One region of the Acetobacterium sp. KB-1 genome, then DNA from elsewhere that is predicted to be linked to it. Evidence: riboswitches for the same ligand, from Rfam matches in the RefSeq annotation. Region 1 holds a riboswitch; the other holds the start of a gene.
The links. Region 1 has a riboswitch for cobalamin ahead of cobK (precorrin-6A reductase). Riboswitches for the same ligand answer to the same signal wherever they lie in the genome.

Region 1 (5,143 bases):
TTTAGGATTTAATAAAAATTGAATAGTGATAAGCAGGCGTCGGTTGAAATCAATAAATGCGAAACAGATCTGAAAAAGATCAATGAGTTTGCCGTCAATCAGCAGATGATTCACGGCGAACCGGACAGCCTATATCTGTAGAAATAACCGCTTGAACAGCCAGTGAATGGTCTTGAAGCCTTTCTTAATATTATTGAAGACTGATTAGCACTCGGAAAGATAGGGTAATAATAAAACAGTTGCAGGAAAGGTAGGAATCACGATGAAATATCAAAAAAAGGATCCGCATACCATATTAAAACACTGTCACCGGATCAATATGTGGTGACCCAGAAAAAAGCCACTGAATCGCCGTTTCAAAATGAGTACTATAACGAATATCGAAAGGGGCTTTATGTGATTATCAGCACTGGGGAGCCGCTTTATTATGGAAACGTATGTTTTGAATAGTTTCGATTAGTATTAAAGAAGCCTACCTTTTAGCGCTAGCATTACCTTGAGTCTCTTGGCATAAACCGACTAACTATGCTACGATATTTAAGTTGCTTTAAAAATTCAGGAGGAATACATGAACTTTTCGGAAATAGTTACAGCGATCAACAATTTAGTTTGGGGACCTGTTATGCTAATGCTTTTAGTAGGAACAGGAATCTTTTTAACCATTCGGTTAAAGTTTTTGCCATGGCGTAACCTTGGTTATGCTTTGAAATCAATTTTTGTAAAAACCGAGAAAACGAAGAAGAAAAAACGTGGGGATATTTCCCCTTTTCAATCGTTAATGACATCTTTGGCCGCCACCATCGGTACAGGAAATATCGTCGGTGTGGCAACGGCCATGGTACTGGGAGGTCCTGGTGCCCTGGTATGGATGTGGATCAGTGCCCTGTTTGGTCTTTCCACCAAATATGGTGAAAGTGTACTGGCCATAAAATATCGGGAAACCAACGAACAGGGCGAAATGTCCGGAGGGCCCATGTATGCCATGAAAAATGGCATTAAAATTAAATGGCTGGGATCCACAATGGCCGTTTTATTTTCAGTCTTTGCAGTGGCCGCTTCTTTTGGTATCGGCAACATGACCCAGGCCAACTCCATCTCAAATGCGGTTTATGGAACCTTTGGGGTGCCAACCTGGATTACCGGACTCATCATTACAGGTCTGGCGATCACTGTGCTTCTTGGCGGGATTAAAAGTATCGGAAAGGTTTGCGGCATAATTGTACCGTTTATGGCTGTTTTGTATTTTATCGCCGCATTAACCGTCATTATCATTAATTATGAAAATGTCCCAGCCGGCATAGCTGAAATCTTTACGATGGCTTTTTCTCCCACTGCCATTGCCGGTGGTGTCGGTGGAACGATTATTGCCAGTATGTTAACCGCGATGCGTTGGGGCGTTGCCCGGGGGGTTTTTTCCAATGAGGCGGGCCTGGGCTCCGCACCCATCGCCGCAGCGGCTGCAGTAACCGACTATCCTTCACGACAGGGCTATATCAATATGACCGGCACCTTTTTTGATACCCTGGTAACCTGCAGTATTACCGGCATAGTCATTGCCTCTTCCGGTGCATTAGGCAGTGTGGATGCCTCTGGAAATTTGGTAACCGGTGTGAATCTCACTATTATGGCATTTCAATCTGCATTAGGACCTGCCGGAGGATGGATTATAACCATTGGTATTATGCTATTTGCTTTTTCAACTATTTTGGGTTGGGAATATTATGGCGAAAAATCCCTGGAATATCTTATCAGAGCGCCCATAGCAACTAAGATCTATCGATTTGTTTACTGTCTGGTTACCTTTATCGGTTCAACCATTGCTTTGGAAATCGTCTGGGATACCATGAACGGCCTCATGGCCATTCCAAATCTCATTTGCCTGTTGCTTTTGAGTAATGTTATTGCCAAAGAGTGCTTTGATTATCAAGATCGCATCATCACACCAGCAAGACTGGCACGCAAAGCTTTGAAAAATAAATAAACTAAAGTAAAGAAAACGGGTGTTGGTCTGACTGATGATTTAAAAACCATTGATACCATCGATTCAGAAGCCATCGTGCTGGTGGATCCTGATGAAACCGATGTGACTTCCATCGCCGGTCTGTCATTAGTCGAGCTGGGTTTAAGAACGGAACTTTTCAAGTTATAAAAAATCCGACAAAAAAATCCGTGACAAAATTACTATTTTTTGATATAGTACAAGAGACTTAAAAAAAGAATAAGAATTTAATAAGATAAACAGGTGTCGGCTGTAATCCATGTATTATAAGCCGGTGAAAAGGGAAGAGGGGTGAAAATCCCCCGCGGTCCCGCCGCTGTAAGAGAAGAGTTCCTCCAGGAATGCCACCACTTAGTTGGGAAGGCAGGAGGTAATGCTGACGCTCAAGCCAGAAGACCTGCCTGTTTGTGTATCTCAAACTCTACGAGAGATGGAGGAGGTTTATTTTTGTACGCATTTTTGCGACCTCATTGTCTTGTTTAGAGATAATGAGGTTTTTTGGTGCAAAAAAGTAAGAAATAGGATGGAGAATTAATGTCAAAAGTACTCGTAATAGCCGGGACAACCGACGCAAAGACAGTGATTGAAAGACTACTAGAAAAAAAACAGGATACGGCAGTGACGGTTACTTCGCGATTGGGAGCTGGTATGTTGGATGAGTTTAATAATCTGGATATTTATCAGGGTAAACTGAACAAAGATTACATTACCCAGTTGATTAGAAAGCTTAAACCGGCCTGTTTAATTGACGCCTCCAATCCATTTTCAACAGAAATAACAAGAAACGCCATCAATGTCTGCAAATTCGAAGCCCTGCCCTATCTTCGTTATGAACGGGAGCGGATCAGATATGAGGATGACCCGGACATTACCATCGTTAAGAACTACGGAGAAGCCTGTGATGTTCTGGAAAACTGCGAAGGCAATATTTTACTTACGCTTGGGAGTAATAAGATTGAAACATTCAAAAGGATTCCCGACTTCTCGAAAAGGATTTATCTGCGCGTGCTTCCAGACTGGAAAGTTTTAAGTAAATGCGAAAGTCTGGGATTTAACCCCAGAAATATCATTGCCATTAAGGGCCCCTATAATGAAGCGTTAAATATTGAATTATTTAAATATTGTAAGGCGTCGGTCCTGGTAACCAAGGAAAGTGGCAACATGGGTGGCGTAGTGGACAAAATCAAAGCCGCTAAAAAACTGGGGATGAAAATTATTCTGGTCGACCGGATTGAAGAAAACTGCAGCAATAAATTCTCTTCAATTGAAGAGTTGATGAAAGGTGTGGGAAAAATTTGCCATGGTCAGTTGAATCAGTAAGCGTCAAGACAAGCAAACAATAGAAGGGTAGGCTTCATGTGGAAAAAAGTTTAGATAAATGGATCAGTGTTGTAAAAACCGGTGAAAAACCGGAGCATGAAACAATGCATCATCAGAAGCGACACCATCATCAAATTGGACATAAACATGGCGAAGGATCGGCCATTGATTTTTATGCCTATGCCTCAAAAATAAGACAGTGGAACCCGACCTTTAAAGTGGTTTTTTCCTTTACCACCCTGCTTCTTTGCATTGGGCTAAATAATCCCTTTGTGTCTCTGGCCGTAATCGCCAGCATGGCCTATTTGACGGTGTTAAAAGGCGGACTGCCGCTGGGAGCGTATATTTCGGTACTGATGATACCGATTACCTTTATTCTTCTGGGAACCATTGCCATTGGGGTTGATTTTTCAAGCCAGCCGATCGGGCAGTTTAATCTTTTTCTTGGTTTTGGCTATCTCTTTACCTCAGTTGCCAAGCTCCAGGAAATGGCCTTTCTGATTCTGAAAGTCTTTGGTGCCATTAGCGCCATGATTATGATGACCTTGTCCACACCTTCTTCAGAAATCATCGGGGTGCTCCGAAAGGCCCATGTGCCCAAGCTGATTATTGAGCTAATGAACCTGATTTATCGGTATATTTTTATTATGCTGGATGTTTTTAATAACATACGAAATTCTGCCGATTCCCGCCAGGGCTATAGTGATTTTAAGACTGCCTGCTATACCTTTGGCAGTGTCGCCAGCAATATGCTGGTGGTTTCACTTAAAAAGGCCAATGCTTATTATACCGCCATGGAAGCCAGAGGCTATGACGGCGATTTGGTTTTTCTGGAAGAAGAAAAGAAGCTTCAGGTGAGTCACCTGATAATTGGGGCTGCCTTCATGATTTTTCTGATTCTGCTTGGGATTTTTACGCACTAGAAAGGATTGATGGCATTAATTATGAGTGAACCAATACTAAAGGTCAGCGAGCTTTATTACAGTTATGGAAACGGAAACCCGGCGCTGGATGGGGTCAGTGTGAATATTTTTAAGGGCGAAAAGATTGCGGTGATCGGATCGAACGGGTCTGGTAAGTCGACCTTTTTTCTTAATGCCAATGGGGTACTTAAAGCCGATCACGGCGAAATCAGCTATCAGGGCACAATTATTAATAAAAAGAATATAAAAGATTTGCGCAAGAATATCGGGATTGTTTTTCAGGACGCCGACAATCAGATCATTGCCTCCACCGTCATGGCCGAGGTTGGTTTTGGCCCGATGAATTTAAAACTGCCTCGAGAAGAGGTAATCAGCCGGGTCGATGAGGCCCTAACCTACATGAACATCCTCGATTTTAAAGATCGTCCGCCTCATTATTTAAGTGGCGGCGAAAAAAAGCGGGTGACGATTGCTGATATTATCGCGATGAAATCAGAGGTCATTATCTTTGATGAACCAACCGCGGCCCTGGATCCCCTCAATGCCCAGATGTTAGAAGAGGTGCTACTAAAGCTCGGAGAAGAAGGCAAAACGATGCTGATCTCCACGCACGATGTGGATTTTGCCTATCGTTGGGCAGAGCGGGCGATAGTTTTTGATCAGGGAAAAATTATTGCTGATGGAACGCCATTGGAGATTTTTAAAAACGCGAGAATCCTGGAGCAGGCAAATCTGAAACGGCCAGCCATGCTCGATGTTTATGAGATGCTGGTTGAAAACAAAATGATAAAGGACGAAAGCAACTATCCAACCACTCCCCAGGCGCTTAAAGTTTTATTACAAAAAAATATTCGGTAAAGAGTCATTTAGGTAGATGGTTACGATAGCAGTAATTGCGCAA
Region 2 (5,143 bases), 850 kb from region 1:
CCGATGGCGATGGTATCCGGGAAAAGGATGGTCAGAAACTTTCGATTAAATGGCTGACCTATACCTCCCGACAGGAATTGCCGCTACTGGCAGAATCGGTTCAGGCAACCTATAAGCAAGTCGGAATCGACGTTTTAGTCAATGCGACTGACAGCTATAAGGATTTCTTAAAAGCCGGTGACTATGATGTTTTTGCCAATGCCTTTGTAACCGCACCAACCGGAGACCCACAATACTATTTCACCACCCATGTTGTTGACAATTCTGATTACAACCGCGGCCATTACCATAATGATACGGTTGAAACCCTGGTTGCTGAGCTGCGAAATGAATTTGAGGTCGAAAAACGCAGTGATTTAGCCACTCGAATTGCACAACAGATTTTAAATGATAACGCCTATATTTATGCATCGCATTTAAAAATGTCCTTCGTTATGAAAAAAGGAGTGACTGGTTTTACTGCCCACCCATCCGATTACTACGAAATTACCGCCGATTTGGATATCACTGAATAAAAAATGCGAGCATAAAAAATTGAGCATAAAAAACTCCGAGAAAAAAATTCCGATCAAAAGGATAAAACGATGCAGCAACCATTATTAGAACTTCAAAATGTAGAAATTTCCTATGACGGACAGCCGATGGTCACCGGTGTTAACCTGAAGATGAAGCAGGGCGAGATTCTGGGGATAGTGGGCGAATCGGGAAGCGGAAAAAGCACCCTGATCAGGGCGACGATGGGCTTATTGGACTGCGCCGGCCGGGTTAATCGTGGCGACATTTTTTACAAAGGCCAGAACGTGATTGACCTCGATGCTGAAGCGCTCAGAACCATGCGGGGACCGGAAATGGGCATGATTTTTCAAAACTGCGGCAGTGCCTTGTGCCCGATAAGAACGATCGGTGAGCAGCTTTATGAAACCATGGAACAACATGGTTTTAAGGACCGTCAAGAGGTGAGGAGGCGGGCGGATACCCTGTTTAACAAGATTAATCTCAAAGATAGTGAGCGTATTTTAAACAGTTATCCCTTTGAGTTATCGGGCGGTATGAATCAGCGGGTGGGGATTGTGATGGCGATGATTCTGGAGCCCGATCTGCTCTTTGCCGATGAGCCCACCTCGGCTCTGGATGTGACGGTTCAGGCTCAGGTTGTCAAAGAGATGATGGCGCTACGGGATGAATTTGGAACCGGAATTGCCATTGTCACGCATAATATTGGGGTGGTTTCTTACATGGCCGATAAGGTAGCGGTGATGTGTCAAGGTCGTCTGGTGGAGTATGGAGATACCCGGGATGTCATCGATGATCCCCAGGAGGCATACACCAGAGCGTTGATTCAGGCCGTCCCAAGAATTCGGAGAAGGTGAAAGATGAGTGAGCTTTTAGCAGTTAGCAACTTAAGTAAAACCTATCATAAGGGAAAAATAAGCATTCATGCAGTTGATGATGTCAGCTTTCATCTTTGCAAAGGGGAATGTCTGGCTCTGGTTGGGGAAAGCGGTAGCGGGAAAAGCACCGTGGCAAAAATGATTACCGGTCTGGAAGCGGCTGATAAAGGCGAAATTCGACTGGGTGGAAAAGACATTATTGGTCTGAGCGGGAAAGCCCAGCGGGAGGTCTATCGGGACATTCAAATGGTTTTTCAGATGCCAGTGGATTCTTTTAATCCCCGGATTAAACTGGGAGATGGCATCATGGAGAGTATGATCAATCAAGGGATCAGTCGTGAGGAAGCCCGGGTGAGAGCCATTAAATATCTCAACATCTGTGAATTAGGCCCTGAATTTACCGACCGCTATCCCCATCAGGTCAGTGGCGGGGAATGTCAGCGGGCTTCCATTGCCAGAGCCATTGCCATCAAACCCCAACTACTGATCTGTGACGAAGCAACCAGCGCCCTTGATGTGACGGTTCAAGCCCAAATTATGAAACTGCTGACGCAATTAAAAAAAGAGTTGGGAATGTCACAACTCATGATCTGTCATGACCTGGCCCTGGTCCAGGAAGTCTGTGATCGGGTTCTGGTGATGCATCATGGTCATGTGGTGGAAGAAGGAACGCCGGATGAGATTATCATAAATCCTCAACAGGATTATACTAAAAAACTCATTGAGTCAATCTTATAGGTAAACTTCTCTGGCATATAAAGGTATTCTTAAAAAGAATATCATATCGGTTTAAAAAGATTGCGAAAGCAGATTAAACGTGTTAAAATGACAAACAGAAACAATGAAAGACAAGTGATTGTTTCTGTTTTTTAGTGTTTTGATTATTTTTTATTAAAACACCGGCTTATAATTAAATTGAATATTAATAAAACAGGTGCCGGCAGTAATCCAATGTATTACAGGTCGGTGAAAAGGGAAGATGGGTGAAAATCCCACGCGGTCCCGCCGCTGTATGAGAAGAGTTCCTCCAGGAATGCCACCATGATATGGGAAGGCAGGAGGTAATGTTGACGCTTTAGCCAGAAGACCTGCCTGCTTTAATTACTCAATCTCTACGTGTGATAGAGGAGGTGTTTTTTTTAGCAGGCTTTTTTTGCAACCTCACTATCTTTTCTGAGATGGTGGGGTTTTTTTATGGAAAAAATTCCTCAAAAATACAAATCTTTAATGTTGTGATAAAGCTCAGGTTCTTTGCTACAAAAGACAATGGCATGAAACTGGAAGTTGATCAAATAAAACAAGTAGTTTAGAGGAGAAAAGAAAATGAAGTTAAAAAAAGGTTTAGCGGTACTTGTCGCCGCGGTGCTGTGTACCGGTATTTTTGCAGGATGTAGCAGCACCTCGGCAAACTCTGATGTTTCCACTAAAGAAGCATTAAATTATGCCTGTACCAAGGATATCCGGGACATTAACCCGCATCTGTATTCGGGTGAGATGTCAGCTCAAAACATGGTTTTTGAAGGTCTCACGAAAAATGAAGACGGCGAAGTGAAGCCGGCACTGGCGGAAAGTTGGGAAATTTCTGCGGATGGACTGGAATATACCTTCCATTTGCGAAAAGGAGTTACCTTTACGGATGGTGCGGCCTTTAATGCCGAGGCAGTCAAACTGAATATGGATGCCATCGTCGGAAATCTGGAACGGCATGCCTGGCTGGATATGGTCAATGAGATCAAGGAAAATGTGGTAGTCGATGAGCACACTTACAAATTGGTATTAAAGCAACCCTATTACCCCACCCTGGTGGAGTTGGGTCTGACCCGGCCGTTCCGATTCATTTCACCCAATTGTTTTGTTAATGGCACCACCGAAGAAGGCGTGAGTGGTTATATTGGCACCGGTCCCTGGGTTTTATCCGAGCATGTTGATAACCAGTACGCTACCTTTACCCAGAATGAAAATTATTGGGGCGAAAAAACGAAGATAAAAACCGTTAACTGGAAGGTCATGCCAGATCCTCAGACAATTTTATTAGCCCTTCAGAACGGCGAAGTAGATTTACTCTTCGGAGCAGATGGTGATCAGGTTGATCTGGATTCGTATAAAAAACTGGAAGATGAAGGCGCCTACAAAACCTATATCAGTGAACCGATAGCGTCCAGAGCGATTCTCATCAATAGTAATTCACCGATTACCAAAGATATTAAAGTTCGGGAAGCGATTGAATATGCGGTCAATAAGGAAAATATCATTCAGGGAATTTTAAACGGATCTGAAGATCAGGCGGATACGCTGTTATCAAAAGAGGTCCCCTATTGTAACATTGATTTAAAAACGATTTCTTATAATCAGGAAAAGGCTAAACAATTATTAGATGAAGCCGGCTGGAAGCTGGGAACTGATGGGGTTCGCGAAAAAGATGGCCAAAAATGTGAAATCACCCTTTCCTATAATTCCAAAAATGCCCAGGAAGGTACTATTGCCGCCTCGATTCAAGCCGATCTGGCCGCCGTTGGCATCAAGATGAATATTCTTGGAGAAGAAAAACAGGCCTTCCTGGATCGTCAGAAAACCGGCGACTTTGATCTTCAATATTCTTTGTCATGGGGAACCCCCTACGATCCCCAATCTTATGTTTCATCGTGGCGAATTCCCGCCCATGGCGATTATCAGGCTCAGGTTGGACTGGAAAAGAAACAGTGGCTGGATGAAACCATTACCAAGATCATGATTGAAGCTGACGACACCAAACGGGCCGAGATGTACAAAGAGGTGCTAACCTATATTAATGACCAGTATGTGTATATACCGATTTCTTACTCAAAAACCAAAGCGGTGGCCATCGATGGTTTAAATGGGGTAACCTTTAACGATTCTCAATATGAAATACCATTTGAAAAAATGTACTTTTCCAAGTAGTTATGAATAACAAACTGGAAAAATAAAGGGGAGTAAGACCATGAAGCATTACATTGTCAAAAGGCTCCTGTGGATGATTCCGATTTTAATCGGAATCTCCTTTTTTGCCTTTATATTAATTAATTTAAGCCCCAGTGATCCGGCCGAAGTCGCCATTCGGGTCAATGAGGTCACCCCGACCGCAGAGAATATTGCCCAGATGCGGGAGCAATTAGGACTCGATGACCCTTTTATGACCCGCTATCTGACTTGGCTTAGCAATGCCCTTCAGGGTGATTTTGGTAACAGCTATGCCAATAACAAACCAGTCGGTGAAGAAATCGCCAAGGCATTGCCGCCGACTCTTTATCTGGCCAGTGTTTCGCTGTTGATCATCGTTATTATCTCGGTGGCAGCCGGGGTGTTATGTGCTGTGAAAGAGAATAGCATCACGGATAAAACGATGCGGGGGATTGTTTTTGTGGGAACGGCGATTCCGGGCTTCTGGGCGGGCATTCTGCTGATGTGGCTTTTTGCCGTGAAGCTTAAATGGCTGCCGACCAGTGGGATGACGTCTCCGGCTTCGGTGATTCTACCGGCGGTGACCTTGTCACTGGGATATATTGCCACCTATGTCCGGTTGATTCGGAACAACATGATTCAGAACAAGCGGGAGAATTATGTGCTTTATGGTCGGGTACGGGGTTTAAAGGAACAGACGATAATGAAACATGTCTTTAAAAATTCCCTGCAAACCTCCTTAACAGCCCTGGGGATGTCGATTCCCAAGCTGATTGCCGGGACCGTCGTGATTGAAAACATCTTTGCTTGGCCGGGAATCGGCCGGCTCTGTG

Region 2: it holds a riboswitch for cobalamin, as region 1 does, so the genes downstream of both, nikA (nickel ABC transporter substrate-binding protein) here and cobK (precorrin-6A reductase) in region 1, are expected to answer to the same signal.

Annotation. Positions count from the first base shown of each region.
Region 1 covers NZ_CP030040.1:3,487,857-3,492,999, forward strand. The annotation lists gene DOZ58_RS19140 (hypothetical protein) at 19-141, shown strand; gene DOZ58_RS16060 (peptide-methionine (R)-S-oxide reductase) at 325-450, shown strand; gene DOZ58_RS16065 (sodium:alanine symporter family protein) at 569-1,981, shown strand; cobalamin riboswitch at 2,224-2,419, shown strand; gene cobK (precorrin-6A reductase) at 2,534-3,319, shown strand; gene cbiQ (cobalt ECF transporter T component CbiQ) at 3,424-4,242, shown strand; gene DOZ58_RS16080 (energy-coupling factor ABC transporter ATP-binding protein) at 4,264-5,100, shown strand.
Region 2 covers NZ_CP030040.1:2,635,932-2,641,074, reverse strand. The annotation lists gene DOZ58_RS12195 (ABC transporter substrate-binding protein) at 1-515, shown strand, start outside; gene DOZ58_RS12190 (ABC transporter ATP-binding protein) at 585-1,370, shown strand; gene DOZ58_RS12185 (ABC transporter ATP-binding protein) at 1,374-2,129, shown strand; cobalamin riboswitch at 2,307-2,502, shown strand; gene nikA (nickel ABC transporter substrate-binding protein) at 2,715-4,310, shown strand; gene opp1B (nickel/cobalt ABC transporter permease) at 4,351-5,143, shown strand, end outside.